Regions from separate parts of the Paenibacillus jepli genome, predicted to be linked through region 1. Evidence: riboswitches for the same ligand, from Rfam matches in the RefSeq annotation. Region 1 holds a riboswitch; each other region holds the start of a gene.

Evidence for each region. A riboswitch is a leader RNA that binds a small molecule or an ion and turns the genes downstream of it on or off. The one in region 1 is predicted to bind thiamine pyrophosphate.
Region 2: it holds a riboswitch for thiamine pyrophosphate, as region 1 does, so the genes downstream of both, thiC (phosphomethylpyrimidine synthase ThiC) here and ABC336_RS28600 (ABC transporter substrate-binding protein) in region 1, are expected to answer to the same signal.
Region 3: it holds a riboswitch for thiamine pyrophosphate, as region 1 does, so the genes downstream of both, ABC336_RS05390 (LuxE/PaaK family acyltransferase) here and ABC336_RS28600 (ABC transporter substrate-binding protein) in region 1, are expected to answer to the same signal.

The regions. Positions count from the first base shown of each region.
Region 1 covers NZ_JBDFMD010000001.1:6,711,262-6,721,268, reverse strand. The annotation lists gene ABC336_RS28655 (nucleoside recognition domain-containing protein) at 1-900, shown strand, start outside; gene coaD (pantetheine-phosphate adenylyltransferase) at 879-1,403, opposite strand; gene rsmD (16S rRNA (guanine(966)-N(2))-methyltransferase RsmD) at 1,381-1,986, opposite strand; gene ABC336_RS28640 (YitT family protein) at 2,343-2,945, opposite strand; gene ABC336_RS28635 (hypothetical protein) at 3,022-3,336, shown strand; gene ABC336_RS28630 (hypothetical protein) at 3,394-3,588, shown strand; gene ABC336_RS28625 (YjcZ family sporulation protein) at 3,641-3,763, opposite strand; gene ABC336_RS28620 (TatD family hydrolase) at 3,846-4,652, opposite strand; gene ABC336_RS28615 (ABC transporter ATP-binding protein) at 4,639-5,442, opposite strand; gene ABC336_RS28610 (ABC transporter permease) at 5,447-6,211, opposite strand; gene ABC336_RS28605 (thiamine-binding protein) at 6,201-6,503, opposite strand; gene ABC336_RS28600 (ABC transporter substrate-binding protein) at 6,542-7,558, opposite strand; TPP riboswitch at 7,719-7,830, opposite strand; gene ABC336_RS28595 (YhjD family protein) at 7,881-8,309, opposite strand; gene ABC336_RS28590 (DUF2515 family protein) at 8,408-9,700, opposite strand; gene ABC336_RS28585 (SOS response-associated peptidase) at 9,865-10,007, shown strand, end outside.
Region 2 covers NZ_JBDFMD010000001.1:1,136,924-1,146,930, reverse strand. The annotation lists gene ABC336_RS05280 (aminotransferase class I/II-fold pyridoxal phosphate-dependent enzyme) at 1-483, opposite strand, end outside; gene ABC336_RS05275 (helix-turn-helix domain-containing protein) at 648-1,433, shown strand; gene asd (archaetidylserine decarboxylase) at 1,620-2,417, opposite strand; gene ABC336_RS05265 (glycosyltransferase family 4 protein) at 2,662-3,822, shown strand; TPP riboswitch at 3,880-3,986, shown strand; gene thiC (phosphomethylpyrimidine synthase ThiC) at 4,352-6,136, shown strand; gene ABC336_RS05255 (WIAG-tail domain) at 6,283-10,007, shown strand, end outside.
Region 3 covers NZ_JBDFMD010000001.1:1,162,258-1,172,264, reverse strand. The annotation lists gene ABC336_RS05415 (arsenate reductase family protein) at 1-320, shown strand, start outside; gene ABC336_RS05410 (site-2 protease family protein) at 327-1,403, shown strand; gene ABC336_RS05405 (aminotransferase class I/II-fold pyridoxal phosphate-dependent enzyme) at 1,631-2,890, shown strand; gene ABC336_RS05400 (5'-3' exonuclease) at 2,874-3,785, shown strand; gene ABC336_RS05395 (histidine kinase dimerization/phospho-acceptor domain-containing protein) at 3,782-5,209, opposite strand; TPP riboswitch at 5,375-5,488, shown strand; gene ABC336_RS05390 (LuxE/PaaK family acyltransferase) at 5,558-6,658, shown strand; gene ABC336_RS05385 (acyl-CoA reductase) at 6,655-8,100, shown strand; gene ABC336_RS05380 (ABC transporter ATP-binding protein) at 8,112-8,858, shown strand; gene ABC336_RS05375 (ABC transporter permease) at 8,855-9,631, shown strand; gene ABC336_RS05370 (ABC transporter substrate-binding protein) at 9,676-10,007, shown strand, end outside.

The DNA.
Region 1 (10,007 bases):
ACAGCTGGCGCAGAAGCAACCGCCGCCCTCAGAGCAGAGGAACAGGTCACCCGCAGGCAGGGTCAATGGCTGCTGGCGGTGTCCCATATGCCGAGTCCGATGCTGATCCTTATCGTCATCGGTGCCGGCTTTCTCCATCAGCCCGGCTTTGCGCTGCTCGTGGCTGCCGCCGTCTGGTCATCGGCCATCTGCGGCGTGCTCCTGCTCCGTCTGGCCGCAGGTCCGTCCGTCCTGCAGCCGCCGGCAGGCAGTCATCCGCGAACAGGACTGCTTGGCACAGCCGTAGAAGCGATGATGGAGGGCCATCGCCGCGATGGCCGGAGTCTGGGCCAGGTGCTTGGAGACGCCGTCACCGGAAGCATCCAGAAGCTCATGACGATCGGCGGCCTGATCATTCTAGGCTCGCTCGCCTCGCAGCTGCTGCAGATCGCCCTGCCCGATGCTTTGGCGCCGCTGGCATTCTCGGGCTGGTTCGACAGTCATCTCGGCACCTACGCCCTTAGCGCAGTCATGGACCGTTATTCGCCCTCCCTCATCCTCGCCGCAATCGCCGCAACCTTATGCTGGGGCGGTTGGAGCAGTCTGCTGCAAGCCCGGAGCGCTATTGTCGGCACCGATCTGCGGTTCGCGCCTTTCCTGCTGGCAAGGATCGGACATGCAGCGCTGGCATTCGCTGCCGCACTTGTCCTATGGCAGCCCTACAGCCGCTGGACGAGCACCTCTGCCTGGGCATACAGCTCCGGTGCAGGCCATCGTCCGGTCGGCGAGCTCCGATTGGCGGACTTGCCGGGGTTATGGTCCTATATACCGGGGTTCATGCTCGCTTGGGCCGCGCTCTGGCTGGTCATTCTGATGTTGACCGGGCTGTACTGGAGCATTCAGCGCCGGTCCGCTGCCTGAGCCCGCTCCCGGAACCGGTCGCGCAGCGCCTGTTCGACATGCGGCGGCACCAGCTCCCGGACCTCTCCTTCGAACTGGGCGATCTCCTTGACGATACTGGAGCTGAGGTACGAGTATTTGGGATTGGTCGTCATGAAGATCGTCTCGATTCCTTCGTCAAGGTGACGGTTGGTCGAAGCCAGCTGCAGCTCGTATTCGAAATCGGTGACGGAGCGAATCCCCCTTACGATGACCCCGGCGTCGCGTGATCGCATGTACCGGACCAGCAGATCGCGGAAACTGTCCACTTCGACGTTGTCCAGATCGTCAGTCGCCTGCCGCAGCAGCTCTTTGCGCTCCTCCACAGTGAACAGCGGGTTTTTGCTCGTATTGTTAAGCACTGCGACGATCAGCTTGTCGAATTGTTTGGCGGCGCGATGAATAATGTCGAGGTGGCCGAGCGTGACCGGATCAAAGCTTCCGGGGTATACGGCAACCCGTTCAATCTTGGCTTGGGGCTTCATCTGTTGTTCCTCCTGTAGGCTTCTTCTCGCCCTGCACATAATCATAGATCGTTACAGCTATGTCGCCGTAGAGCGCCTGCCGGCGCTGCCGGAACTGCGCAAAAGTCTCACGGTATATGTGACGCGCATCATGCTCGACAACAATGACCGCCTCTGGCGCCAATAACCCCCGGACAGCCATCTCCATCATCAGCTGATCCGCTTCTCTCATCTTATATGGAGGGTCCAGAAAGACCAACTCGAACGTCTGCCCTCGTTTCTCCAGCAGCTTGAGCGCCCGGCCGGCTTCGTTTTTGTAGATTTCGGCGCGGCCGGCCATTCCTGCAGCCTCCACATTGCGGCGGACGACCTCGATACTCTGGCGCTCCAGGTCAATGAAGACAGCGCGCGTCATGCCGCGGCTCAGCGCCTCGATGCCCAGACCGCCCGTGCCCGCAAACAGGTCCAGTGCCTGTCCTCCCTTAAAGAAAGGACCGATCATGCTGAAGATCGCTTCCTTCACTTTGTCCGTCGTTGGTCGGGTGCCCGAGCCCGGGACCGCTTTCAGCGGCCGCCCTTTGGCTTCGCCTGCGATTACTCTCACGTTGCAGCCGCTCCTTTCCTTAGTTCCAAGCTTCGCTTGTCTGAATTGCTCTAGCTATCGTACCATAATTTGCACCCTTTGCAAGCCTGTCAGCAACTCCTCGACGACGCTGGAGAAGCTCTATTATTTTATTTTTGGCAGCTATGTATAGTTTGTGCCGCTCCTGGCTATCCTTACAATATCGGTGTCGTGAGATGCCGTAAGTAAACCGCGGAGCAAGCTTACGTTTCCCCATAAGCTCTTCGTCCGGTTTCTCCTCTCCCATTGAAAGAGGCCCTCGAAAGGGGGCCTCGATTTTTTTTGCGCGGATTGCCATTTGTTTCAATTCCTGCCCAAACGGGTATTAAACCAGTAAACTATGCAACTCCTGTTCGTTTGGACAGCTTCCAGGTGCAGAGACTCGTCGCGATCCCGCCGCATGTAATCGTGATCAATGAAAGCAAGAACGTATCGCCCCGCAGCAGCAAACCGCCGACGCTGACGACAAATCCGTCGATCATGGCGATCAGGACACCGACATTAAGGCCGGTGCGCCTGGCCACCATATGGGCGAGCAGATCTGTCCCCCCGGTGCTGGCCTTGAAGCGGAGCATAATGCCCAGGCCTGTACCGATCAGCAGACCGCCGACCGCCGACCGGACAAGCGGCGTCCATTCGACGTAGTAGAGGAACACATATTGGTACGGCTCCAACAGATCGATAATATAGCTGGAGAAGACGATGCCGACCATGCTGTTGTAGATCATGGAGCGGCTGTAGAACCAAGCGGCTATAAAAATAGGAATACTGCATACGATAATAATAAGCCCGATTTTAATCCGAAACAGATAGTTGACGATTAATGCTATCCCGATTACGCCTCCGTCCAGTACCTGCAGCGGCACCAGAAACAAATTGATTCCCGCCGCAATCAACAGGCTGCCAATGACGATGGCCATCATTTTTTTGAGGAGTAACAACGCCAATCAGCCCCTTGAACCAGCATGTCTGATTATATGCTTGTACCCCAAAATTTACGACAGGAGAGTGAGCAAGATGAATGTTTCCTTCGTTAAAGTGTTTGACAAGTATGAATTGGCCGTCATCGAGCACAATAACAGCAGTTTTGAAGTACGGGTGCTGCTCCGCAACCTGCCGGTGAGCTTTCCCATCTGCAATGCGGACCAGTCTGACGATGCCTATGAAAAAGCCAATCGCTTCCTGGATATGTATGAAGCCGCCAAACAGTACAATTTCCAGGCGGGCAGCAGCGGCATGATCAATGACGAAGGACATACGGTCAGCTATGATGATCTGTTCGTCACGCCTCCGGAGCAGCTTTCTTCCGTATTTGAAGGAAAATTGCAATAACTGTGCAACCCGGCGGCTCTTCCGTCCGTATTAAGGAGTTGGAATGGAGGTGTCCGCATGAAACTGAATTTGAATCCGATTGCCATTTCGCTGTTCTCGACGATCCTTATGATCGTCGGCTTCATCCTGCATCTGACCGAAACCGGCAGCTTGGGCATCCCGTTATTGATCATCGGCTTGTTCCTGAGCGTGGTCAGCGTCGTCGTCCGCTGGAATCAGTCCAGAGGCAACGGACAGAACAGTCCCGAATAGCTGTTGGAGAAAAACCCGCGCTTCGGCAGAAGCGCGGGTTTTCTTATCGGCACTACAGCAAGAACGTGCGCGAGATGATGACGAGCAGGATGAACAGAACCAGGATCGCACCTGTGTTCGTAAATGCTCCGCCCACGCCGCCTGGACCGCAACCGGCACCGGCAACATAACCCATCTGTACGACCACCTTTCAGTAGGAATAACCTATCTTATGATGGTAAGTACCCATCGGATTGGACGAATGCCCTACTAAGCGGTTAAATGCCGTAAAAGCTCCGGGTATTGGCCCGGATTCGATAGGCGGCGGTTGCCGCATCGATACGTTTGATCCTCGCGATATGCCCGGTGACATCGGCTGTCATCGCCGGAGTCGTGGTCACCCCCTCATAGGGTCCTTCGAACGGCCATGGACCGTCCGTCTCGGCCATCATCAGCTCCAGCGGATACTTCGCCACCAGCGCTTGGATCTCAGGCTCATAAGCCACATCCGGCGTCACGGAGATGTAATAGCCCGACGCGATCATCCGGCTGACTACCGCGGCCGGCCCCTTGAACCAATGGAAATGAGCTGTCTGGACGCCGTGCGTCTCCAACAGATCGCATACCGTTGCCGCATCGTCATAGACGGCATGGAGGGCAATCGGACGCTGCAGCTCCGCAGCCAGGACGACAAAGGATTCCAGCAGTCGGATATATGGCCCCATCGCCAATCTCACGCCCGCCGCCAACGCACTGCTGCGCCTGTAGTAGGGGAGACCGACCTCTCCGATAGCGAACTGCTCCCCCGCAGCTGCGCGTTCCCGGATCCAGGCCAGCAGCGCCGCCAGAGCGTCATCGTCCGGGGCGGCTTGCTCCGGATGGTAGCCATAAGCCGGCAGGATGCGGCCCGGATGCCGGAGTGCCAGCTCCCGGTTGATCTTGCAGGAGGCAAGGTCCATCGAGACCGCGATGACCGCCTCTACGCCCGCTGCCCAGGCTTGCTCCAGCATCGCCGTCCGCGCCGCAGCCGGATACAGGTCAAGATGCAGATGAGCATCGGCCATCTTGAAGCTATGTTCTACCATCAGCCAGCCTCTCCCCCGTTCCGTGATCGTTCTCTTTGCTGCTGAGAAGCTCGTACAGCTCCTGCTTCCAAGCGTTGAACCGCGGGTCCGTCCACAGCTCGCTCGATCTCGGCCGCGCAAATGGCACTGGCAGCTCCCGGATGACTGTAGCCGGCGAAGCAGACATGACTAGGATCCGGTCCGAGAGCAGCAGCGCCTCTTCGATACTATGGGTCACCATCAGCACCGATCGCCGATTGGTCTCCCAGATGGAGAGCAGCCACTGCTGCATCTGCAGTCGCGTCAGCGCATCCAGCGCCCCGAACGGCTCGTCGAGACACATCAGATCCCGGGGCGCCAACAGCGCCCTCAAGAAGGAAACCCGCTGCTGCATACCGCCAGAGAGTGTATGCGGATAGCTGTCGCCGTAGCCCTCCAGCCCGATCTTGGGCAGCCAGTCGGCACTCTGGCGGCGCGCCTCATCCGCCGCTACGCCGGCTATAGACAATGCGAGGACGATATTGTCCGTCACCGTCCGCCACGGCAGGAGCGCAGCTTGCTGCGGCATGTAGGCGATATGTCCCCGCTGACCCGCCACATCTTGTCCGCTGATTCGAATCGTGCCACGATCCGGTAGCTCGAGTCCTCCGATCAGCTGGAACAATGTCGTCTTGCCGCTGCCCGAAGGACCGATGAGCGAGACGAACTCTCCTTCACCGACCGTGACGTCGATGCCGCCAAGCACATCCAGCTGCTGCTTGCCTTTGCGAAACGATTTGGTCACGCGATCTACTTCCAGTACAGGTTCCATCCGACTATCTCCCCTCCTGCCGCGGCTGCCAGCGCGTCCACCAGCGCTCGGCGGCGACGATGATCCCGAACACCGCCAGACTGAGCAGGACGATGACGGCTACACCGGCGAACACCCGGGTCACCAGGAAACCGCTGTAAGACAGCTTGATGAAATAACCGATGCCGCTGCTTGCACCGAGCCACTCCGCCACGATGACTCCCGTGATGCTGTAGGCGGCTGCAATCTTGAGTCCCGAGAACAGATACGGGACGGCGCCCGGCACCTCCAGGTCGCGGAAGATCCGCCATTTGCCGGCACCGATCATCGCCAGATAATCCGCCAGCCTCGGGTCGCGCTGGCCCAGTCCGCTCAGCATGGCGACGGCGATCGGGAAGAAGCAGACGAGGATGATCAGCACCAGCTTGGGAAGCAGCCCCAGACCGAGCCAGATCATCAGCAGCGGATACAGGACGATCGTCGGGATATTCTGCGAGAGCACCAGCAGCGGATATAGACCGGCCCGCGCGCCCGGCACCAGATGCAGCAAAGCAGCGACTAGGATGCCCGTCGCTGCGCCAGCGGCAAAGCCCAGGAGAGCCAGCCTTGTGGTGGCCCATGTGTGGTCCAGCAGCCGCGGCCAGATCGCTGCGGCTTCGCGGATGATCTCGACCGGCCCCGGCAGCTTCCAGGCCTCCAGTTCGAATATCCATACCGCTCCCTGCCACACGACAAGCAGCAGGAACAGGACTGCAACCGGCGGACCCGCGAGACGCAGCCTATCGCCCACCGGGATAGTTCTCCAGGAGGCGATCCATCGACGCACCTTCCTGCGGATTATGATACAGCTTGATCTGCGAGATGACGGATGGACAGCCCAGCTCGGTCATCGCCTCATTCATGAGCCGGACGAGATCCAGCAGCTCGCCGAGCTCCCCTTCGATGGTCGTCTCCAGCGGAGCTACCCGGTAAGGCAGCCCCGAAGCCTTGATGACATCGATCGCCCGGTCGACATAGCTGTAGACCGCCTCCCCTTCCGGGGTGCGGGGCAGGATCTGGATACTTAGCAGTGTATTGGCCATTTTTTCTCTACACTTCCTTCCTACTATTGATCACGCACTTATTCCGGCAAAAACGCGTTGGTGTAGGCCTGTTCGGTATCGATGCGCCCTTCCAGCACGCCATGATCAGCCATCCACTCCATATAGTTCAGCCAGACCTCGGACTTCTGTTCGCCCCAACGCGCCGCATCGTCTTGATAGCGCGGGCTGAGCCAGGTCTGACTGGCGCGGACGAGCTCCTCGTTCAGATCGGGCTCGGCCGCGATCAGCAGCTCCGCCGCTGCTTCCGGCTGCTCGATCGCGTAGCGGTAGCCCTCGGCAGTAGCCGCCATGAACGAGCGGACGAGCTCGGGACGCTCTTCGATCATGCGCTCGCTTGTCGCCAGTACAGGCGTATAATAATCCAGGGCATCGCTGTAATCCTTCACATAGAGCATATCGATGGCTTCACCGCGCAGCTCGGCTTCCACGCCGGTCCAGGCATAATAGATCCACGCAAAATCGATATCCTGAGCTGTGGCGGTGAAGAAATCGGCGCTGCTGTTCACGAATTCTACCTGGCTGACATCGGCGCCGGCTTCCTGCATCAGTGAGGTGATCACCGCCTCTTCGACCGGATTGCCCCAGCCGCCGTAGCGCCTGCCTTCAAAATCGGCGGGGGACTGGATCTGTTTATCCACTGGCGCCGCAAAACCCGACGTATTGTGCTGAATGACTGCCGCAATGGAGACGATCGGCACCTCCTGGACCCTGGCCTGCGTGATCGCTTCCTGATAGCTGACGCCGAACTCGGCGCCGCCGCTGGCGATCAACTGGTCTGCGCCTGTCTCCGGCGGCGAGATGATCTCTACTTCCAAGCCATGCTGCTCATAAAATCCCATATCGCGGGCCACGTAAAGGCCGGTGTGGTTCGTATTCGGCGTCCAGTCCAACACCACTCTTATCTTGGTCGTCTCCTCGCCCGCACCCGCGCCGGCATTGTTGCCCTCCTGTGCCTCGTTGCCGCCGCAGCCGGCGACGCACAGTGCCGCTGCCAGCACCGTCACTCCCCATCGTTTACTGCTCCTCTTCCACATCTCTCTCTTCCCCTCTCTTCTTGCTCCAACCGCTCTCCTGCCGGCAGCCGCCGGATCAGACGGGACAACCGGACAACAACAAAAAAACGCCCCCTGCCCGAGGACGCCAGTGGCGTGCATGCCGTCACAGCACCTCTGTTCCGCACACATGCGGAAACGGCGATGGCGGCACCATCCTTCCTACGCTGGCATTATCCAGATCAGGTCAAGGGTCGGTATCTGCTTGCAGGATACCCTCTCAGCCGGCTTCACCAGCTCCCCGGAATACTATGCGGTTGTGAACTGACTCCATTATACCAGAGCCTGGACCAGAACACACCCACTAATCCGATGTCCCCTGCCCCGGCCGCCCGGGCGGATCGAAGATCTCCCGGATATAACGGCCGATCCGGCTGCTGATCTCCCGACGGGCGAGGTCGCGCATCAGCCCGAAGCGGTCCTCGTATCCGCGGCAGACAAACCGGTAATACAGCACGCCGTCGATCTGCTCATCCTCGAACACTTTGATCCGACGCTGCCGCAGCTCCTTCCGGGTGCTGGCTAGATCAGTATGAATCCGGTTCATGAGCACTTGCGAGGCTGCAACATAGACGCGCCGGATCGCATAGCCGGAATGCTCGACCTCTCTGGCGTTGCGATCAACGATGGTGAGCAGCATCGGCAGCAGGACCGAATCACGGATCAGCTGGAGCTCTTCCATGGAAGGCGAGACAGAGCGGACCGGACTTTCTTCTTGCAGCTTAGGCTTCATAAGTAAGCATCTCCTGTACAGGAATGTATGTTCTTATTATATACCGAATACACGTTCCCTATGCAAGAACAATTTGTACCAGCCTCTGGCCCTAACTACTAGTCCGCTTTGGACGCAGGGACCACCGTCTGCTTGGCCAGGACCGCCAGCTCCAGCTTGTCCAGGGCAAAGCCGTATTCATTGGCAATGGCAAATGATCGCGGCAGCGGCAAGCCCGCCATGTAGCCGGATATCGCATCTATGTCTGCGTCATCCAGCCAATCCCCCGGCTCCGCTTCGGCAGCTGTCCGGTCGGGCCACGCGTCTGCGAGACGGGGGCTGTACAAGGGCGGGGCAGCCCTCAGCAAGTGCCGCCCTCGCAGCCGCTCGACATATTGGCCCGGGTGCTGCCCCATGCTCGTGGTGGCGGTGAACAGCTGCGGAGCGTAATCGGCTCGCGAGCCCGTATGCGGCTGACCGGAGACAAAGGCGCAGACACCCTGATGGATCTCGGGTATGCGGAAGAGCAGCGCGTACAGCCTCTTGCCGAAGGCGATCCGCTCCCGGATATCCTCGAAGTCCTCCAGGATAAGCCCCGCCATGGCAGCCGGTCCGCCATATGGAAACATGACCTGATTGAATTGCAAGACGGCCTGCAGGGCGAAATAAAAGCGCTCCAGCACATGCTCCCGATAGAAAGGATGGCGGACGACCCGCGACTCGATGAACTGCTGTTCATTGATGATGAGCGCTGTCGTCAGCAATGCCGGCTCCGGGCGGCGGTAGAAGCCTGCCCAGACCGGCTCCATGAAGCGCGACACGCCAAGCTCGGGCAACAGCCGCGACAGGTCCCTGCCTGCAGCCAGCCCCGCTTCGTAGAGCAGCAGCTGCGGATACGCGTCGCCGAAGATCAGATAGTTGGCACGCTCCAGCATCAGGAAGGTCTGCAGGCACTGCTCGGGAGTCAGCAGACGCGGCAGCAGCTCGCCCTGCAGGTCGGTCATGTTCCAGCCTCCGTTGCGGGAGACCATGTGAGCCAGCAGCGACCAGTGCACTTCGGGATGGCGCCGATAAAACGCCAGATAAGCTGCGGTACGTGTAACATTATTACGGTTGGCCCGGGCCGTACGCTGGCGGATATCAGCCAGCAGGGACGAATGGGCGGACGGGTCCGCCCCCACGCCCCCGTCCGCCAGGCGCACGCGCTGCCAATCCGCCGCCAGCCTGCGCACCGTCTGGCGATCTGGCGATGGCAGCGGCAGTGCAGATCGCCGCAGTCTCGCCGAGCGGCGCCAACCGTCCCATTTGCCGCTGCAATAGCGGTACAGGTCGACGGGCCAGCCGGCGATCCTGCTCCCCCAGGAGCGGGGATGATACTGCCCGCGGCTTCGGTGTCGATATGCTCCCGACATGGATCGGCCCCTCCTTTCGCGCTCATGGTTATAACACCATTATTCGCCTTCAGCCGATCTGTCATCCCCCGATTGATCCCAGCAGATGAACGGTCTATACTGGATACAACACAGGCGGCCAAGCGATACGGCCGCCCACAAGTGCAGAAGGGAGCGTGCTGCTCATGTGCGGCCGTTATTCGATCACGATCTCGCTGGACGAACTCTTGCTGTTCTATCACATCGCCGACTCGCGGATTCCTCAATACCGTCCGCGTTACAATATCTCTCCCGGCCAGCCGATCCCGGCGATCATCCATGACGGCGA
Region 2 (10,007 bases), 5.6 Mb from region 1:
CGCGCCGCGGCGGATACTGAACGTGAGCTCGTAGTTCTCCCAGTTCTTATCCGGGATGATCACGGCATCGCCCGTATCAGCGAACAGGTCGGCGACGATGCTGAGTCCATGCGTCAGCGCATTGGTGACGATCGGCTGGCCGAAGGTCTTGCCGGCGAGAGACGGATTCTCCTCAAGCATCTTGGCGCGCCAGATCGTACGCAGCTCAGGCTTGCCGGCCGGTGGAGCATATGGATAAATGTCCTTGGGCTCGTAAGCGGACAGTGTTTCTTGGATGGTCTTCAGATGCATCGGTTGCCCGCCCTCTGTGGCGATGCCGATCGTTGCATTATACTTTTTGGCTTTGGCTGCTGCCTCTGCCGACTGGCTCAAGATACCTACCTTAGGAAAATAAATGGCTTTGCCTATTCCTGACAGCATGTCAAAAATATGCGGATTTTCCGATTGAAGCGTCTCGTTCAACTGCTTGGCAAGTAAGTTCATGATTATCTTCCATCCTTCCAGCTCATTTCCGTACCTTCCGGGTGTATTATAACATTAATTAATTGCAAACGACATAACCGGTCTCACATTTTTGCAAGTTGCGCGTACTTTTTGAAGTATTGTATGATGACAACAAAGGATAGCGGAAGGAGCGGAATTGGGGGATGTTGCAAGCAGAGCCGTCTACTTTGATACTCAAGCCCGCTTTTGCCAAAATCGTGTGCGAGCCGGGCTGGAGATGGCAAAAGCGGGAGAAAGCGCTGGCCAACTATGATTTATTCTACGTGTGGAGCGGCGAAGGAGAGGTCATCCTGAACGACCGCCCGTTTGAAGTGACCAAGGGGAGCTGCTTCCTGTTCCGGCCGGGCGATCATACAAGTGCGACACACGAGCCGCAGAAGCCGCTTGTGTTGACCTATATTCACTTTGACGTGTCGGTGCCGGTCAGCGAGGTGCCCCGGCCATATCGGGTACTGCAGGAGACGGTCGACTTCGAGCATCTGCTCTCCCGGTATGTGCGTCTGTTCCTCGTGAAGACCTACGCCGCCGAGGAAGAGGCAAGGCTGATCTTGAAGCAGCTGCTGATCCTCCTGCTGCGTCAGGATCTGGAAGGGCCGGTAGAGAAAAATGTCAGCAACCAGCTCACCGAAGCGATTCACGAGATCGCCAACTATATTCGCCAGAATCCGGGGATCCCGCACCGGATCGAGGATCTGGCGATGCGTGCACAGCTCTCGCCGCGGTATTTCTCTACCCGGTTCAAGCAGCTGATCGGAATGTCCGTTCAGTCTTACATGATCCAGACCCGTATCGACCGGGCCCAGCATCTGCTCATGCACGCCGGTATGAATGTGACCGAGGTCGCCGACGCGCTCGGGTACCGGGACATTTTTTTCTTCAGCCGCCAGTTCAAGCAGTATACCGGCAAGAGCCCCTCCGAGATCCGGTAAGCTACGTGCTGGAGCGGCTGCACACAGCTCGAACAGGGATGCGTGGTACAGGCATCCCTGTAGTTGATTTCTTATTACAGCCAGCTTCTTGTCCCTTGCCAAAAACCAGCCCCCGCCTTCGACAACAAGGCAGGGGCTGGTTTGCTTGTTTAAACTAACGGCGACAGCCGTTTCACCTAACCCGCCTCAGTTGCTGCTTGGCAAGCGCAGGGTACCCAAAGACTCGCCCATGCGCACCTTCTTGCCTGGCATCAGATCCCCGCGCAGACTAAACGTATGATCCTCTGTTAGCAGGACGACCGTGGAGCCGAATTCGAAATAAGCCAGCTCCTGCCCCTTCTCTACCTCGCGAGAGAGCGGCTCGACGTACTTGATACTGCTCACATTCATAGCGCCTACCTTCACTACCGCGATCTCGCCGCCGGCATGGCGGATGTAAGTCGTCAACCGTTCGTTGCGGCTCAGCACCCTTGTCATATGGCGCAGGCCAAAGTCATTGACCGGGTACACCTTGCCGGGGACATGCTCCTTCTCGACGATCGTGCCGCTGACCGGCGTATGTATCCGATGATAGTCCGTGGGACTCAGGTAGAGAACGATACAGAAGCCGCCGACATAGCTGGCTGCCCGAGGGGAGCGGTTGAGGAGCTCATCGATCGTGTAATCTTGTCCTTTAATATTGAATATCGTCCCCGCCTTGACCGGCCCTGCTCCAGTGATCAGCGCATCCACAGGACTGACCAGCGCCGCGGGATCATCGTCGATGACGCGTGCTCCGGCCTTCAGCCGACGGGTGAAAAACTCGTTTAAGGTGCTGTATTCGCCGATCGCTTTCTCTGCTTCCTGCACCTGGATCCCGTACATGCGTGCGAACGACGGGATGAACCGCCGGCTCAACGCAGACTGGGCAAGCCTGCCTGTCAGACGGGAGATCCATTTGCGTGAACTGAGCTCGGTCATGGATCGCATCAGCCATCTCTTCATGAGGATTGAGCCACGTCCTTTCCGCCTGGTAATCTTGCTCTCTATCGCACTAGTGTGCCATATCGGATAGGACAAATCAATAGTCAGCGCCAAGTGCGTCATGGGGCACCTGGACCGTTCGCGTTCAGCAAGTTAGGCCAAGCGTATGGGAGGATGCCGTGCCGGAGAGGACATCCGGTGTGTAAATTAAGATAACGGGATCCTTGTACTCAGCTACAGTCAGGAAAGGGGCGGACCGCATCGTATGTCAATGAATCGTGTTGCCTTCGTCACACCGGGCTCGTATCCGCTGCCATCGCCTGGCAGCAGCTCAGTCGAACGAGTGGTGGAGCATATCGTACCGCTCCTCGCGCCCCATATCGAGCCTCGCATCTATGGCCGGACTGCGAGACATCTGCCCAGGCGGGGCATCTACCGAGGCGTCACCTGCTGCCGGTATCCCGCTGCAAGCAAACCCCGGTATGTCCGCCTGGTAGGCAGCGCGCTGCGGTCCTTTGCACCGCAGCTGACCGTTGTGGAGAACCGGCCGCTGTATGTCCTCCGGCTGCGCAGACAACGACCGCGGGCGCGCATCTGGCTCAACCTGCACTCCTCCACCTTTCTCGATCCGGCCCGCATCAGCCGGACTGCCCTGCGGGAGAGCTTTCGGCAGGCAGAGAGGATCATCGTCAATAGCGAATATTTGCGGGATGTGGCTGCCGGTATGGTACCGGAGGCAAACGGCAAGCTGCGGGTGGTGCATCTGGGCGTCGAGAGCAGCCGCTTCCTGTCGCAGTACAGTCTTGCAGGAGCTCAGATGAGGGAGGAACTGAGGACGCGCCGTGGATGGCACGGCCGCAAGGTGCTGCTCTTCATGGGTCGGCTGCTGCCCCGCAAAGGGGTGCATCATCTGCTGCACGTCCTCCCCGACCTGGTCCAGGCGCATCCCGATGTGCTGCTCGTCATCGTCGGCAGCGCGTTCTATGGCTCGCACCGGATGACGCCGTATACGAGACAGCTTCACAGATTGGGCAACGCCTTCCCCGGACATGTGAAATTTGTGCCCTATGTACCTTACTCCGAAGTGCCAAGCTGGTTTATCGGCGCCGATCTGGCCGTCGTGCCGTCTGACCGCCGGGAGGCGTTTGGTTTGGTCAATGTCGAAGCGATGGCCTGCGGTCTGCCGGTCGTGGGGACGCGTGCCGGCGGCATGAAAGAAGTGATCGAGGAAGGCGTAACAGGCTTCCTGGTCGACCCTGAGCATCCCCGTGAAGAGCTCAAGGATCGGTTGATTTGGCTCATGCACAACGAGGATCTTCGATGCTATATGGGTCAGCGTGCGCGGGAGCGGGTAGAGCAGCTGTTTACATGGGAACAGTCCGCTGCCCGGTGGCTGGAGCTGCTGCGGGAAGGCGGCTATGCGTAAAGCAGGCGGGACAAGTAAGCATTGACAATGCCAGTATCATCCTAGTATAGTCATAGCAGAATCCACTAGGGGTGCCCGAACGGGCTGAGACAAGGCGAGCGAGCTTTGGTCCCTTTGAACCTGATCTGGGTTATGCCAGCGTAGGAAAGTGGGAATACGTACTCGGACAAGTGCATGCGCACGGTTACATATTCGGCCGTCGCCGGTGAAAAGGCGCCGCCGGAATGAGACACACTGCTTCGTTGGTTACGAAGCCAGTTTTGCTCCGCAAAACTCAGCCCATGCTTACGAAGCTAGTTTTGCTCCGCAAAACTTTTAGGCAGCCGTTCACTAGTTTCTTTGCGTCCATCACCCGAGTTCTTATTCTGCCGCTCCTTCGTCGGGGGCGGCTTTTTGCTGTCACCGCCAGGAGCGATCGCGATGCGCATTCGGCCGCACACCGTGATATACAGGGACGAGGCGTCTGGGCTGCAGCTGCTGGAGCTCCTGGGGGATTCGCACATTTGCTCGCGAAAGGAATGATATTTGCATGACTAACACAACGACACGTATTGCCAGTTCACCATTCCCAGGAAGTCGCAAACGGTATGTGCAGGGCTCCAGGAGCGACCTGCGCGTGCCGGTGCGGGAGATCGGACTGGAGCCGTCGCGTAGGGGAGACGAGGAGATCCCCAACGAGCCGCTGCTCGTCTATGATGCAAGCGGGCCATATACCGACCCTGAATATACGGCCGATGTTCGGCTCGGACTCCCCGATATACGCAGCGGCTGGATCAGCGAGCGCGGCGACACCGAGATGTATGAAGGACGTCCCATACAGCCTCTCGATAATGGATATGTCTCAGCTGCCGGTGTGCAAGAACGAGGCGCCATGATGTTCCCCGGAGCTGCAGACGGAAGCAGGCGGCCGAGAAGAGCCCGCCCCGGCAGCAATGTGACGCAGCTGCACTATGCCAGAGCAGGCATCATCACGCCGGAGATGGAATATGTCGCGCTCAGGGAAGGCATGACGCCGGAGTTCGTCCGTGCCGAGATTGCTGCCGGACGGGCCATCCTTCCCGCTAACATCAATCACACGGAACTGGAGCCGATGATCATCGGCCGGGCGTTTCACGTGAAGATCAATGCCAACATCGGCAATTCTGCCGTCCTCTCCTCGGTGGAGGACGAGGTGGAGAAGATGACGTGGGCGACCCGCTGGGGAGCGGATACGATCATGGATCTGTCCACCGGCAAAAATATCCACACGACTCGGGAGTGGATCATCCGCAACGCTTCGGTGCCTGTAGGCACGGTGCCGATCTATCAGGCGCTGGAGAAGGTGGGCGGTGTGGCGGCCGACCTGACGTGGGAGATATACCGGGACACGCTGATTGAGCAAGCGGAGCAGGGCGTGGATTATTTTACGATCCATGCTGGCGTGCTGCTGAGATATATCCCGCTCACGGCTGAGAGACTGACCGGGATCGTCTCGCGCGGCGGCTCGATCATGGCATCCTGGTGCCTGGCGCACCATCGGGAGAACTTCCTTTACACCCACTTTGAAGACATTTGCGAGATCATGAAAGCCTACGACGTCTCCTTCTCTTTGGGGGATGGACTCCGTCCAGGGTCGATTGCGGATGCCAACGATGCCGCCCAATTCGCAGAGCTGGAGACACTCGGCGAGCTGACCCGGATCGCCTGGGAGCATGATGTGCAGGTTATGGTCGAAGGACCTGGCCATGTGCCGATGCACCAGATCCGCGAGAACATGGATCGCCAGCTGGAGGTATGCCAGGAGGCGCCTTTCTATACGCTTGGTCCGCTGACGACAGATATCGCTCCGGGATACGACCATATCACCTCGGCGATCGGCGCGGCGATGATCGGCTGGTTCGGCACAGCGATGCTCTGTTATGTGACACCAAAGGAGCATCTCGGCCTGCCGGGCAAGGAGGATGTCAAGGAAGGCGTCATCACGTACAAGATTGCCGCCCATGCTGCCGATCTGGCCAAAGGCCATCCCCGGGCCAAGCTTCGTGACGATGCGCTCTCGAAGGCGCGCTTCGAGTTTCGCTGGCGGGATCAGTTCCATCTCTCGCTCGACCCGGAGCGGGCGCTGGCCTATCACGATGAATCGCTGCCGGCGGAAGCGGCCAAGACCGCGCATTTTTGCTCGATGTGCGGCCCCAAATTTTGCAGCATGCGGATCACCCAGGATATCAGGGCCTACGCGGCCGCTCAAGGGCTGCCGCCGGATGAATCGGCCATCGAAGCAGGCTTGCAAGAGCGCTCGCAGGCATTCCGCTCCGGCACCGGTATCTACAGCTGAGCCACTGTCTTCTTCGTACAGCATTCAAGATTTGAAGTCGAGTCCACTTCTTTGCATCACTTCGTGATCAAAAGCGGCCCTGTGTGACCTGCCCATAGGTCAATGCATATGCTGGAGATAACAAAGGTGGGAAGAAGGAGTGGACTATGGCTAAAAGCAGGAGAGGAAAGAGTGCGAGGAACCGCAAACCGTTGTTTTATGTGGATAATCCGAAAAAATCTGAATTGAAATGGCTCGATGATTTGGCCAAGAAAAAGCAGATTCCCCCGTCTGCCGGCATCAGTCCATCGGTGAAGGCAAGTCCGGATAAACTCAAGCCGGTCACGATCAATCATGCTGTGGCGGAAGCGGACGCTGAGGTCATCCATGCCGATACGCAGCAAGCCCCGGTATGGGAGGATGAAGACTCCGCCCAGGAGTCTGTACTCGGAGAAGCATCCGTGCAGGATGATGAGCAGAACAGCAGGGGAGCAGAGGATGCGAATCCGAACGAGGAAGAGCAAGCAGAACGGCTGCCAGAGCTGACCAGCCCAGGTGATGCAGAGCGGGCAGCAAAGGTTGAGGAAAGACGGACGCCTCGTCGTCCGGGCCCGATCATCTACACGGATGATCTTGCAGACGGAGCCGTGACGGGGGAGAAGCTGGCAGCCCAGAGCATCGATAGCTCGAAGCTGCGCAAGAGCAGCATCCTGACCCAGACGATCGCAGACTTCGCGGTGGAGAGTATCAATATTGCGGACCGGGCGGTAACCGCGTCCAAGCTTGCCTCGGAGAGCATCACCAGTGAGCATCTGGCCCGAAATGCGATATCCGGCAGCAAGATCCGCGACCGTTCGATTACGAGCGACAAGCTCAAGGATGGCAGCATCAACTCAGAGAAGCTGGCTGACCGGGCGATCCATGGTGCCAAGCTGGCTGAAAAGTCGATCGAAGCCAAACATTTGGCCATTGGCAGTCTGAGCGGGGAACAGCTCGAGGACAGCTCGATTCCTTCGGCCAAGCTGCAGAACGCAGCGATTGAAGCCAGACATGTTGCAAACGAAGCGATCGACACCTCCAAGCTGGCTGAAGAAGCGGTCACGTCATCCAAGATCAGGGACGGCGCCGTGACGGGTATTAAAATTGATCGGGAAACCATCGATGGGACGCATGTCAAGAAAGGCGTGCTGCTGGCAGATCATATCGCGGATGGTGCAGTCGGGGGAAAGCATCTGGCTCCGGGCGCCGTAGCGGCAAGCCATCTCGAGGAGGGCGCCGTCGGAAGCCGGGAGCTGCAAGCGGGAAGCGTAACCCAGGACAAAATCGTAGCCGGACTCATATCAAAGGAGCATCTGCAGCCAAACGCCGTCCGAAGCGAGCATCTCGCACCCGGTGAGGTCGGTACCGTCCATATTATCGACAGCAGTCTGACATCGAGCAAATTGGCGGATCAATCGGTAACGACGATCAAAATCGCCGATCATGGCGTCACCTCTTCTAAAATAGCCGATGCCAGCATCGGTCCGCAGAAGCTCAGTAACGAAGCCGTGCAAGGCAGACATCTTGGACGCTCCAGCGTCACTGCCGACAAGCTGGCTGCCGGTTCTGTCGGACGCCTTCATCTGACTGACGGGATCATCGGGGGCGAGCATATCCTGCCGGAGGCAGTCGGACCGGGCCATCTGGAGTCAGCGAGCGTTCATACGGAGCACATCGCACCTCTGGCTGTCCGGGAAGAGCATATCGGTATCGGGGCGGTCGGTATGACTCAGCTTGCGGATGATTCAGTAGGAGAGAGCAAGCTGGCGGAGGGCAGCGTGCATGCGCAGGCCATCGCCAGGCAGGCGGTGCAGTCGCATCATCTAGCCGACGAAGCGGTGACCTTTGATAAATTGGCTGCCGAGTCGATCCGGCCGTATCATTTGACGAAAGGAGCGGTTGGAGGCGAAGCGCTCGCCAAGGGCAGCGTGTCCGGCCGGCACCTGCAGCCGGACATCATCGAGACCGCTCATCTGACGATTGAATCGGTAGGGACGATTACGATTCAAGACGGTGCGGTGACGTCGGCCAAACTGGCAGAGGCGAGCGTGACGGAGCGTCACATCGGCCCGGGCACCGTGTTCTCGCATCATCTGGCCGATCATGTCGTTAGCTCGCTCAAGCTGTCTCCGGAGAGTGTGGCCACAGACAAACTCGCAGACGGCGCAGTTACTTCAGCCAAGCTGGGCGAAGCCAGCGTTACCGCGAGCAAGCTGGGACTGCAGGCTGTGGAGAGCATTCACCTGAGGGACGGAGCGGTCGAGACGGAGCATATCGCCGATCATGCGGTCGGCACCGAGCAGTTGCAGGCTGGGGCGGTAGGCGCGGCGCAGCTATCAGACGGGGCTGTGCATTCGCGCCACCTGAGGCAGGGCAGTATCCAGGCTGGACATCTGGCGCTGGCAAGCGTTGGACCGGAAGAGTTGTCGGAAGAAGCGGTGTCCGGGCGTCATCTGGCAGCCGGCAGTGTATTGGGGATTCATCTCTCCGAAGCATCTGTCCGGGAATCCCATCTGACGGATGCTTCGGTGAGCAGCAGCAAGCTGGCGGATAGCAGCGTCACGCTGCGACATCTGGCAGAAGGGGCGGTCGGTTCGGAGACGCTCCGGCCGGAGTCCGTCACTGGCAAAGCTCTTGCAGCCGGAGCCGTGGAGAGCAGGCATCTAACAGAGAAGTCCGTCAACCACACGCATCTGAGTGCAGAGTCAGTAGGGGCTGACCATTTGTCCGCGGGGGCTGTCGAGACCACCGCTCTGGCTGCGGGCGCGGTAACTTCCGACAAGCTGGCCCTTCAGGCTGTGCAGAGCGAGCAGCTCGCGCTGGAATCTATCTCCGGCAAGCACATCCGGGCAGAAGCAATCCAGGGCTTCCACCTGAAAAAAGGCACCATCCACGTCCAGCATCTGTCGGAGGATGTGTTCAGACTTGAGAAAGTCAAGGATGGCGTCATCCCGGGCAGCAAGCTCAGCTCGCACAGCGTGGGTCGGCAGCAGCTGGCGCCTGCCAGTGTCGGCGAGGAAGAGTTGGCTGCCGGAGCGGTAGAGACGGTGCACCTGATGAAAGACGCTGTCACCGCCGACAAACTGGCGACAGGAGCGGTCGAGGCAAGGCATATCCTGCCGGGAGCGATCGGCGAAGAACAACTGGCGGAACGCTATGTCACCCAGCGGGAATATGCGATCCGGCCCGAGCTTGCGCCGCGGCTCGTCACGACAGGCGAACTGGCCGATGGGACAGTGACGACGGAGAAGCTGAGTGACGGAGCGGTGTCCGGCAGCAAGCTGGCTGGCGAAGCCGTGGATGCAGCGAAACTGGCCGATGGCGCAGTAACGATGGAGAAGCTGAGTGACGGAGCGGTAACCGGCAGCAAGCTGGCAGCAGGAGCGGTAACCGGCCAGCACATCACGGCTGGAACGATCGGCGAGGAGCATCTGACAGAACGATATGTGACGATGCGGGAATTCGATCACCTAGCCAGTAGGGAGCGCGAGCCGGTCAATACGCTGGATCTGGCCGAGGGAGCGGTGTCTTCGACTGTGCTGGCCGATGAGGCGGTCACCCGGAGCAAACTGGCGTCTGGCGCAGTCGATGGCAGCAAGCTGGCTGACGAAGCTGTCGGCCCATCAAAGCTGTCGGGCGGTGCGGTAACGACGGAGAAGCTGGCAGACGACGCGGTAACGACAGGCAAGCTGAGCGAGGGAGTAGTCACCGCCAGCAAGCTTGCAGAGGGCGCTGTGGAGGGAAGCAGGCTGGCACCCGGTGCTGTGGACCGCAGCAAGCTGGTGGATCAAGTCATCGACACATCCAAGCTTGATCGCGGTGCCGTTACGTCCGAGAAGCTCGCAGATCATGC
Region 3 (10,007 bases), 5.5 Mb from region 1:
CGCTCAAATGGCTGCAGGAAAAGGGCTATGAGCTGGAGCTGCACGATCTGTTCGAGCAAGCGCCTTCCAAGGAAACCGTGGCAAGCTGGATCGCCCTGAGCGGGCTGCCGGCCAAGAAATTCTTTAACACCTCGGGCGAAGTCTACAAAGAAATGAAGCTGAAGGACATGCTGCCGACGCTCTCGGAGGAGCAGCAGACCGAGCTGCTTGCAGGGAACGGACGACTGGTCAAGCGGCCTGTCGTTACCGATGGCCACACGGCTACCGTAGGGTTCAAGGAAGAGGAATATGACCGGGCCTGGCCCGGCACCGAGGAGTAAGCGACCGTGAGGGATGAGAGGAATCAGAGTCGTCGCAGTCCTTGGCTGCTGCTTGGGGCGGCCGCGTTGTTTCTGTTGTCCAAAGGGAAAACTGTGCTGCTGGCGTTGAGCAAATTCAGCGGACCGCTGATCAGTATGGGGATAACCGTAGGCGCGTATGCGCTCTTCAGCCCTATATGGTTTGCGGTCGGTCTGGTGCTGCTCATCCTCGTCCATGAGATCGGCCATGTGCTGGCAGCCAAACGCAAAGGGCTGCCAGTCAGCCTGCCGCTGTTCATCCCGTTCATCGGTGCGCTGATCATGATGAAAAAGCATCCCAAGGATGCCGTGACAGAGGCTTACATTGCCATGGGCGGGCCGGTTGTCGGCACAGTCGGCGCCTTGGTCGTGTATATTGCCGGGTATGCGCTGGACAATCCTTTCCTGCTCGTCCTAGCCAATGTGGGTTTTCTGATCAACCTGTTCAACCTGATCCCGATCCACCCGCTCGACGGCGGCAGGATCTCGACCGCGGTCAGCCGATGGCTGTGGCTAGTCGGCCTCATCGGCGGAGCGGCGGTCATCATCTACCTCAAGAGCTGGCTGCTGTTCCTGATCTGGGCGTTATTCGCCTGGGACTTGTATCAGAAATATGTAAAGTACCGGGGCACGGGCAAGCCCCAGCAGCTGCAAGGAGTCTATGAAGTGGATCTCTATCGACTCCAGTCCGAGCTGCCTTCCTGGTATGCGTACAGCGATCAACACCTGGGTCCGCTGGCCTTCACGACCTATTGCCGGTTGAGCGGCGAACAGATCGTCCGATTCAATTGGGGCGTGCTGAACTTCCAGGGCGAGCTGGAAGTTCCCTCTGGCAGCATTATCCGAGCTGTGGAGCTGACAGGAAATGAACGGGTGATGAAAGAAGACAGAGAGCTGCTGCGCGTGACGATTCGCGTGGACTACGCTCAGACGGTGGACGACCGGTACTATGAAGTTCCCAAAGCGACGCGTTGGCGATATGGAGCGGCTTATGCCGGTCTGGCCCTCTTCCTGGTCGCGATGATCTGGAGCATCCAGGCGATGGGCCTGCCGAAACCGTACTAGAGACTAAATGCTGAAAAGTGCCGAAGAGGGGCGGATCGATTCTGTAGAAAAGCCTGTGCTTCCGAAGTCGCTTTCTTTCAGAAAGCGTTAAAGCGCTCGCCTTTGTCCCCGGATTTCCCCTTCTAACAGGGTCAAATCATCATGAAATCTGGGACAACAGCGATCGGAAGAACGATCCGTTACCTATAGGCTCCTACATTCAGCTTCTTTAAAGGAGCAGATAGACAGTGAACAAGACGACAAGATGGCGTTCGCAGCGCCTGGAGCATCTGGGCTCGGCAATCTTCGCCGAGGTGGCCGGCTGGAAGGCGGAGGCAAGGGCCGCCGGTCTCGATGTCATCGATCTGGGCATCGGCAGCCCGGACCTGCCTCCGGCAGAGCCGCTGCGCCAGGAGCTGAGCCGGCAGGCTCTGCGGGAGGATCGTTACGGTTACCCGTCTTCCAGAGGGGACGCAGCTTTCTTGAGCCAGGCGTCGGCATGGCTGGCTCACCGCTTCGGTATCGCTGTCGATCCCGTTACCGAGCTGCTGGCATTGATGGGTTCGCAGGACGGCTTGGCCCATCTCGCGCTGGCGGTTACCAACCCCGGAGACAAGGCGCTTCTGCCCGATCCGGGGTATCCCATCTATGGAGCCGGCGCCGCGCTGGCTGGAGTGGAGCCGATGTTTTATCCGCTGCGGGAGAGCTCGGCGTTCCTGCCGGACTTGGATGCGATCCCGGAAGAACAATGGCGGGCTGCAGCTTATATGATCGTGAATATACCCGGCAATCCCGTTTCGGCTGTTGCGGATCTGCCTTTCTTCGAGCGGCTATTGGACAAAGCCCGTAAATATGATGTTCTCGTCGTCCACGACCTGGCCTATTCCGAGATGGCTTTCGATGGCTGGCAGCCGCCAAGCATCCTGCAGCTGCCGGGTGCTGCCGAGATAGCTGTGGAGTTCCATTCGTTGTCCAAGAGCTTCAACCTGGCCGGCTGCCGCATCGGATTTCTTGCGGGGAATCGCGAAGCGGTAGGCGCACTGGCCGATCTGAAGGCTAATATCGACTACGGGGTCTTCAATGCGGTGCAGCAGACCGCGATCGCGGCGCTCAGAGCAGATATGGAGCGAGGCAGCCGACCGTCCGTAGGCGCATTGTACCAGCGGCGCCGCGACCGCTTCGTGGCAGCGCTCCGAGAGGAGGGATGGGAGGTCGAGATGCCCAAGGCAACGATGTTTTTGTGGGCCAGGATTCCAAGTATGGACGGGGGTTCCAGTTGGACCTCGCGGTCGATTTCCCGGGAAATGGTCAGACAAGCCGGCGTGGCGGTCATACCTGGTGATGCTTTTGGTAAGGAAGGCGAGGGGTTTGTCCGGATCGCTATCGTGGAGCAGGAGGAGAGATTGGTAGAGGCAGCTCGGCGAATCGGCAGCTTTCTGCGGGAGCATGGGCTGGTCGGCAAAGCTGCGGAACAGGAGGAAAGTGATGCAAATGGAGTTGGATTTTGACGGTAATTTGAATCAAAGGGAAGGGGCAGGGGGCAGGCAGCGCTTACTGCTGATTGACGGCATGGCAATTCTGTTCCGGGCGTATTTTGCAACTTCCTTTACGGGAGCCATCAGACGTACCAGCAGCGGTATTCCGGTCAATGCAGTACATGGCTTCGTGAGGTATTTCTGGGACGCTGTGAAGCGGTTCGAGCCGACGCACATCGTCTGCTGCTGGGATATGGGGAGCAAGACGTTCCGCAGCGAGCAGTTCGGAGCGTACAAGGCGAACCGGCCGGAAGCCCCGCTTGAACTGATCCCGCAATTCGATCTGGTCAAAGAAGTGGTCGACAGCTTCGGCGTTCCAAACGTTGGCCTGGCCGGGTATGAAGCAGACGATTGCATCGGCACGCTGGCTAAGCTGCACAGCAAGGAAACGGAAGTCTATATCGTTACAGGAGACCACGATATGCTCCAACTCGTAGATGAGTCGGTGACGGTGGCGATCATGAAGAAAGGCCAAGGCAATTATACCCTTTATACTCCGAGCTATCTTATGGAAGAGCGAAGCTTGACGCCGCTGCAGATCGTTGATCTCAAAGGACTTATGGGTGATACCAGCGACAACTACCCCGGCGTGAAAGGAATCGGCGAGAAAACGGCACACAAGCTGATCCTGGAGTACGGGAGTATCGACGGCATCCTGCAGCGGCTTGCCGAACTGCCGGCTTCCGTCCGCTCCAAGATCGAAAACGATCTGGACATGCTGCATCTATCCCGCGAGCTGGCTCGTATCCAGTGCGATGTGCCGATCGAACTAGCTCTTGAAGGCTGCTGCTGGTCGCCGGATCATCACCGCATCGGCGCCAAGTTCGAGGAGCTTGAGTTCAAGAGCTTGCTAAAGCTGATCGGCTAGTCGGCCAGCTGTGTTGCCGCCGGTTCCGCTGTCTGCAGTTCTGGCTCAGCGGGCAGATGCAGGGAAAAAGCGCTCCCTGCCCCTTCTGTGCTGGAGAAGCTCAGTCTGCCGCGGAGCAGCAGGGAAAGCTGTTGACAGACGGACAGCCCCAGACCGCCGCTGCCGATGGCGTGGAGCAGCGCAGGATTGTTATCCTGCAGTGCCCGGCTGAGCAGACGCTGATGCTCTGGCGGTAAGCCGATGCCTGTATCCGCCAGACGGATGATGATCCAGCCTGATTGATTATCCGGCATGAGGGTGAGGCGGATCGAGCCTTCTTCGGTATGTTTGAGCGCCAGCAAGAGCAGGATCCGGATCAGCTGGTTCAGGCGGAACGGGTCTGTCGTAATCGTCTCGGGCATGCCTGGCTGAAGCTCCATACGGAAATTCAGTCCCTTCTCATCCAACAGCTCCTGATGCTGATAGTAAATCAATTGTCCCAGCTCCTGGAGGGAAACGGGTTCCATCGCAAGCTCCATTTTGCCTGCCTCAAGCTTGGACAGGTCCAGAATATCCTCGATGATCCGCAGCAGCTCCGTTCCCGATTGATGGATCTGGGCAGCTATCTTTGAATTGGCGGCGCATTCCTCTTCTTCTGCATCCTTGATCAGATCGGACATCAGCAGGATGCTGTTGAGAGGTGTCTTCAGCTCGTGAGACATATTGGCGATAAATTCAGATTTGTATTTGGAAGACTGCTGCAGCTGGACCGTTTTTTGCTCGAGATTTTCTTTGGCCTTTTTCAGCTCCATTGCCTGCTTCTGCAAGATCGTATTCTTATTGTGGATCTCTTCCCCGCGCATCTGCTCCTTGTAAAAGTCTCTCATGATAAACACGAAGAACCCGCTGACAACAAGGCTGGTCGGATAAGTGAACGGCGCAATCTCGTTCAGGTACAGGTCGGTTGGTATAGCCCCGAACAAGGCGATGCCGCACACCTGCGTGGTATTGATAATGATGATGGAGAGGAAGGCCTTGTACCGGTAATCCCATTGCTTCCGATTGAATAGTCTGACCAGCATCGCACCGGCGACACCCAGCAGCAGGATATTGATCGAGCCTGTAACGGCAGTAGAAGTCAGCCCTGTCACCGTATACCGGGAGGCAGCGATACCCGCCCCGATCAGCAGCAGCAACCGCGGATCGCGGAACACCAATGCGCCAAAGATTAGGGGTACGGCCCGCAAATCGAACAAGGCATAATCAGCTACCCGGACGCTGAATATCATGGAAAGCCAGCCGGAGATGATAAAAATCACGACCATCACACTCTGGCGGATGCGCCAGCTGGCTGTGGCAAATATATTTTTATAGATAAGGTTAAACAAGTAAGAGCATGTGACCAAGATGGACAGGTTTATGAAAAAGGTTTTGTAAATGTGCATGCATAGGGCCCCCTCGCTAGCTATTGTACCTCATCGCGGGGACGGGCACCACTGAGATTTACAAGCAATAATCAGATACACAAAACGCCAGGCGGGTTGTATAATACGCCGGGTTCTTCTATAATGAAACTAAATGTGAGAGTCAATAAGAACAAGCTCTAAAATTTTATATGCAGTGGGTGCTTGCGGAAGCAGGCTGAGATCGCATCTGGACCGATGCGGGACCATAGGAACCTGTTTGGGTAATGCCAACGTAGGGAATAGAGTCGGTCAGGGGCCGTCAGGACACTTTGCGTGCGCAAGGTGTCTTTTTTATTTTAGGTTCCTTCTGCAGGAAAGGATTAACTGATGACGATCAATACGGCAGAGGGGCTGCAGCGTGAGATTATGGCATACATCTCGCTTGCGCCAGAGCAGGCGAGACCAGAGGAGTTCGAGAGACTGGCATTGCAGCTCTTCAAGTATCAGTTTGCCAATATTGAACCCTTCCGGGCGTTCTGCAGGCTGCGGGGCAGAACACCGCGGACGGTCAGGACATGGCGGGACATCCCGGCTGTGCCGATCCAGGCATTCAAGCACAGCACGCTGAGCGTATCTCCGCCTGACGAAGCGGCTGCGCTCTTCATGACGAGCGGCACGACGGATCCGCAGACGCGAGGCAGACATTACCATCCGACGCTTGCCGTCTATAACCAGTCGATGCTGACGGCATTTCGCCGTTTTGTCACCCGTGACCGCAGCCGGATGCGGATGGGCATCCTGTTCCCCGAGCCTGCAGAGCTGCCTCATTCTTCACTGGCTCATTACCTGGGTTTGGCGCGGACTCATCATGGCGGCGATGACAGCATGCATCTCGTCCGTGACGGCGTGCTCGCCGTGGATGAACTAGAGTTGCTGATCGAACAGGCGCGCCGCAGCGGCAGGCCGCTCATGCTGCTCGGCGCTACCTTCAGTTTTATCCATGCGCTGGACGCGGCTGGCGGTGCCGACTGGCAGCTGCCAGCTGGCAGTCTGCTGCTTGATACAGGGGGGATCAAAGGCAGGTCGCGAGAGATGGATGCTGAAGTTTTTTATACAATGCTCAGCGAGAGATTCGGGGTTGACCGCAGCAGCTGTCTCAATATGTATGGGATGACCGAGCTGAGCACTCAGTATTACGACTCAGGCAATGAACGGCTGCCATCCTGGAAAATCGGTCCCCATTGGATTCGGCCACGGGTTATCGATCCCTTGACCGGGGCGGAGGTTCCTGCAGGAGAGCAGGGCGTACTGGTGCACTGCGATCTGGCGAACTGGAACGCCGTGACGACGATCCTGACGGAGGATATCGGCGTGCTGCATGAGGACGGCCGGCGCTTCCAATTGCTGGGCCGCGCCGAGGGCAGCGCGGCACGAGGCTGTTCCTTGGCAGCGGAGTCGTTCAAGACAGCTGCCGGAGCGCCGCGATGACGGTCTTCGGAGGGTATCTGCCGCCGGGGTTCCCGCAGGCGGCCGAGATCAAGCGGCAGACGCTTCGGTTCGTGCATCAGGGACGGACTACCGAGGTGGAGGTTCCCGCCCCGGACCCGGAGCAGCTAGCACAGCTGATGGGGTACTTGCGTGAGCGCCAGCATGAGACGCTGGCCCGACTGCCGGTTTTGGCCATTGCCGAGCGCATCGGCCAAGCGGCCGTGCGGATGCTGGACCAACGCGAGGATCGGGAAGCGGCAGTTCGGACGATCAGCGGCATCACCGGTTATGCGGCCGAAACGGTACGGAGCGGGCTGATTCGTACGCTGCAGTCGTTTCGCAAGCCGCAGCTGCTCCGCTTTTTGGCCCAGGACTTCACGGATTCGTCGGTACTGGACGATTTTGTGCCGCAGCCTGCCGGAGGCTGGACGCGGGCCTACGGGCCGACGGTGTCCACGCACATCTGGGCAGGCAATGTGCCGGGCTTGTCTCTGTGGAGCCTGACTGGTGCTTTGCTGGTGAAGTCAGCCGTTCTCGGCAAGACCGGCAGCAGCGAACCGTATACCGCTGGTTGGCTGGCGGCGGGGATTGCGGCCGAGTGCCCCGAGCTGGCCGGGTGCATGGCCGTTGTCTGGTGGCAGGGCGGCGATGAAGCAGCGGAGCAGGCTGCATTTGCGGCCTCTGATGCGGTGATCGTCTACGGCTCAGATCAAGCGATCCATAGCGTCCGCAGCCGCGTGCCGGCAGGTACGAGCTGTATCGGCTTCGGGCATCGCATAAGCGTCGGATTCGTCGGCTCGGAGACACTGCAGATCAGGCAGGCGCCGTTGATTGCCGCTGCGGTCGCCAGGGATGCCGCCGCGTATGACCAGCAGGGCTGTTATTCGCCGCATCAGATCTTCGTAGAGCGAGGCGGCAGGGTCGATCCGTCATCGTTTGCAGGCGCCGTCGCTCATGAGCTGGCCAATCTGCAGCTGACACACCCGCCGCACGAGCTCACGCCGGCCGAAGCCCGGGCGGTCGCGGAGTACAGGGCGTCGGCCGATTGGGAGGGAGCAGCGGGCGGGCGCGTCTGGCGAGATTCGTCAGGAGGCTGGACGCTCGTCTACAGCGAATCGCCGCAGCTGCGGCCAAGCAGTCTCAATCGCAGCTTGACCATTACTGCAGTCGAGTCGTTGGATGAGGCAGTCAGCCTGCTCGCGCCTTTGCGGCCCTGGCTGCAGAGCTGCGGCGTGGCAGCAGCGCCTGAGCGGCTGTTCCGGTTGAGCAACATGCTCGGGCAGGCGGGAGTGAGCCGGATCTGTGCATTTGGCGAGATGACGATGCCGGAGCCCGGGTGGCATCATGACGGCCGTTTTCATCTGCTGGATCTGGTCCGCATGGTCGATATCGACCGTTCGGCGGAGCAGGCGGCAGAACTGTCGGCCGATTATCGGGATTAGGTGGTTAGGGCATGTCGTTGTTGAGTTTTCACCAGGTGAGTTTCAGATACCATTCGTCGGACGATCGGCCAGTCATCGGAGAGATCTCGCTTCATTTGCGGGAGGGCGAATTTTGCGCGCTGTTAGGGCGCAGCGGCTGCGGCAAGTCAACCTTGCTCAAGCTCGCGGCCGGGCTGCTGCAGCCGAGTGAAGGACATGTATCGTTGGCGGGCAACGCAGTGCGCGCGGGAGCTGATATCGGCATTGTCTTCCAATCCCCGGTGCTTCTCGAATGGCTGACCGTACTGGACAATGTGCTGCTGCCGATCCGTGTCCACCGCAGGCCTACTGCGGAAGAACGGGGCTACGCCCGCACACTGCTGGCGCAGGTCGGGCTGGGAGCTCGCGCAGACAGTTACCCTGGACAGCTCTCGGGCGGCCAGCAGAGCCGGGTCTCGTTGGCGCGGGCGCTCATCACTTCGCCGCGACTGCTGCTGCTCGACGAGCCATTCGCCGCGCTGGACGCCTTGACCCGGGAGGAGCTCCAGGAGCAGCTAGCCGAGCTGGTGGCCGAGCGGGGCATGACGGCGCTGTTCGTCACCCACGACATCAGCGAGGCGCTCTTCCTGGCCGACCGGGTGCTTATCCTGCATGAGGGCGGGATTGCCCGGGAGCTGATCGTACACAGCAAACGATCCGCGCGGGTGCGCTTCGGGGACGAGCAGCTGGAGCTGATGGCGGAGGCCAGAGTACTATTGGCGGGAGGCGGTGGCGCATGAGAAGGTTTGTCATCCGCATGCTGCCGCTCTTGCTGCCGCTGGCTCTGCTCTTCCTTTGGGAATGGCTGGTTGCCTATCGGGAGCTGTCCGAGTTGATCCTGCCGGCGCCGTCCACGATCCTGCGCTCATTGTGGCAAGGGCTGACAAGCGGATATCTGCTCCCGCATGTGGGCGTTACCCTGACGGAGATTGCTCTGGGCCTGCTGCTCGGTGGCTTGTGCGGGTTTGCGGCAGGCGTCGCGATGGGCGAGTCTTCCCTCCTTCGTAGGCTGTTGTCGCCCTATGTTATTGCCAGCCAGGCAGTCCCCAAGCTGGCGCTGACACCGCTCTTCGCTATCTGGTTCGGCTTCGGGATGACATCCAAGGTAGTCATCACTGCGTTGATCTGCTTTTTTCCAATTCTGGAAAGCACTCTGTCGATCGTCCACTATGCCGATCGCAGCCGGCTCGAGCTGTTCCGTTCCCTCGGTGCGGGACGGCTGACAGTCCTGCTGCGCTGCAAGCTGCCGGGCGGCCTGACAGAGCTGATGAGCGGCATCCGGGTTGCAGTGGTGCTGGCTGTCGTCGGCGCTGTCGTCGGCGAGTTTATCGGCGCTTCCCGGGGATTGGGGGCGCTCATCATCGCTTCCCAGGGCATGATGGATACGCCGCTGATGTTCGCCGTGCTGCTGCTGCTGACGCTGATCGGACTGGCGCTGTATTATGCGGTGAGCCTGATCGAGCGTATGCTGCTCCGGCACCGCTATCCGGCCGGCGGCAGCGCAAAGCGGTGAAGAATTGAACCAGACACCACGACACTTATATAAAGGAGCAAATCATGAAGCGTAATCGATTATCCGGTATTATCCGCCCGCTCATGCTAGGGCTGGTCTGCTCGCTGGCGGTTGCCGGCTGCGGCAGTACATCGCCGGCAGGCGGAGGCGAGCTGGAGCAGGTCCGCATGGCGAGCTGGAGCCAACCGATCTCCGAACAGACGCATCTGCTGTCCGAGCCTGAGTACGGCTGGTTTGCGGAAGCGGGGATCGACCTGGAGTTCATCCCCGGCGCAGGCGGAGGCGACGCGATCAAGCATCTGCTCAGCGGGCAGGCAGACATCGCCTTTACCGATCCGGGCTCCTTGTTCTTTGCACTCGATAAGGGAGAAGCACT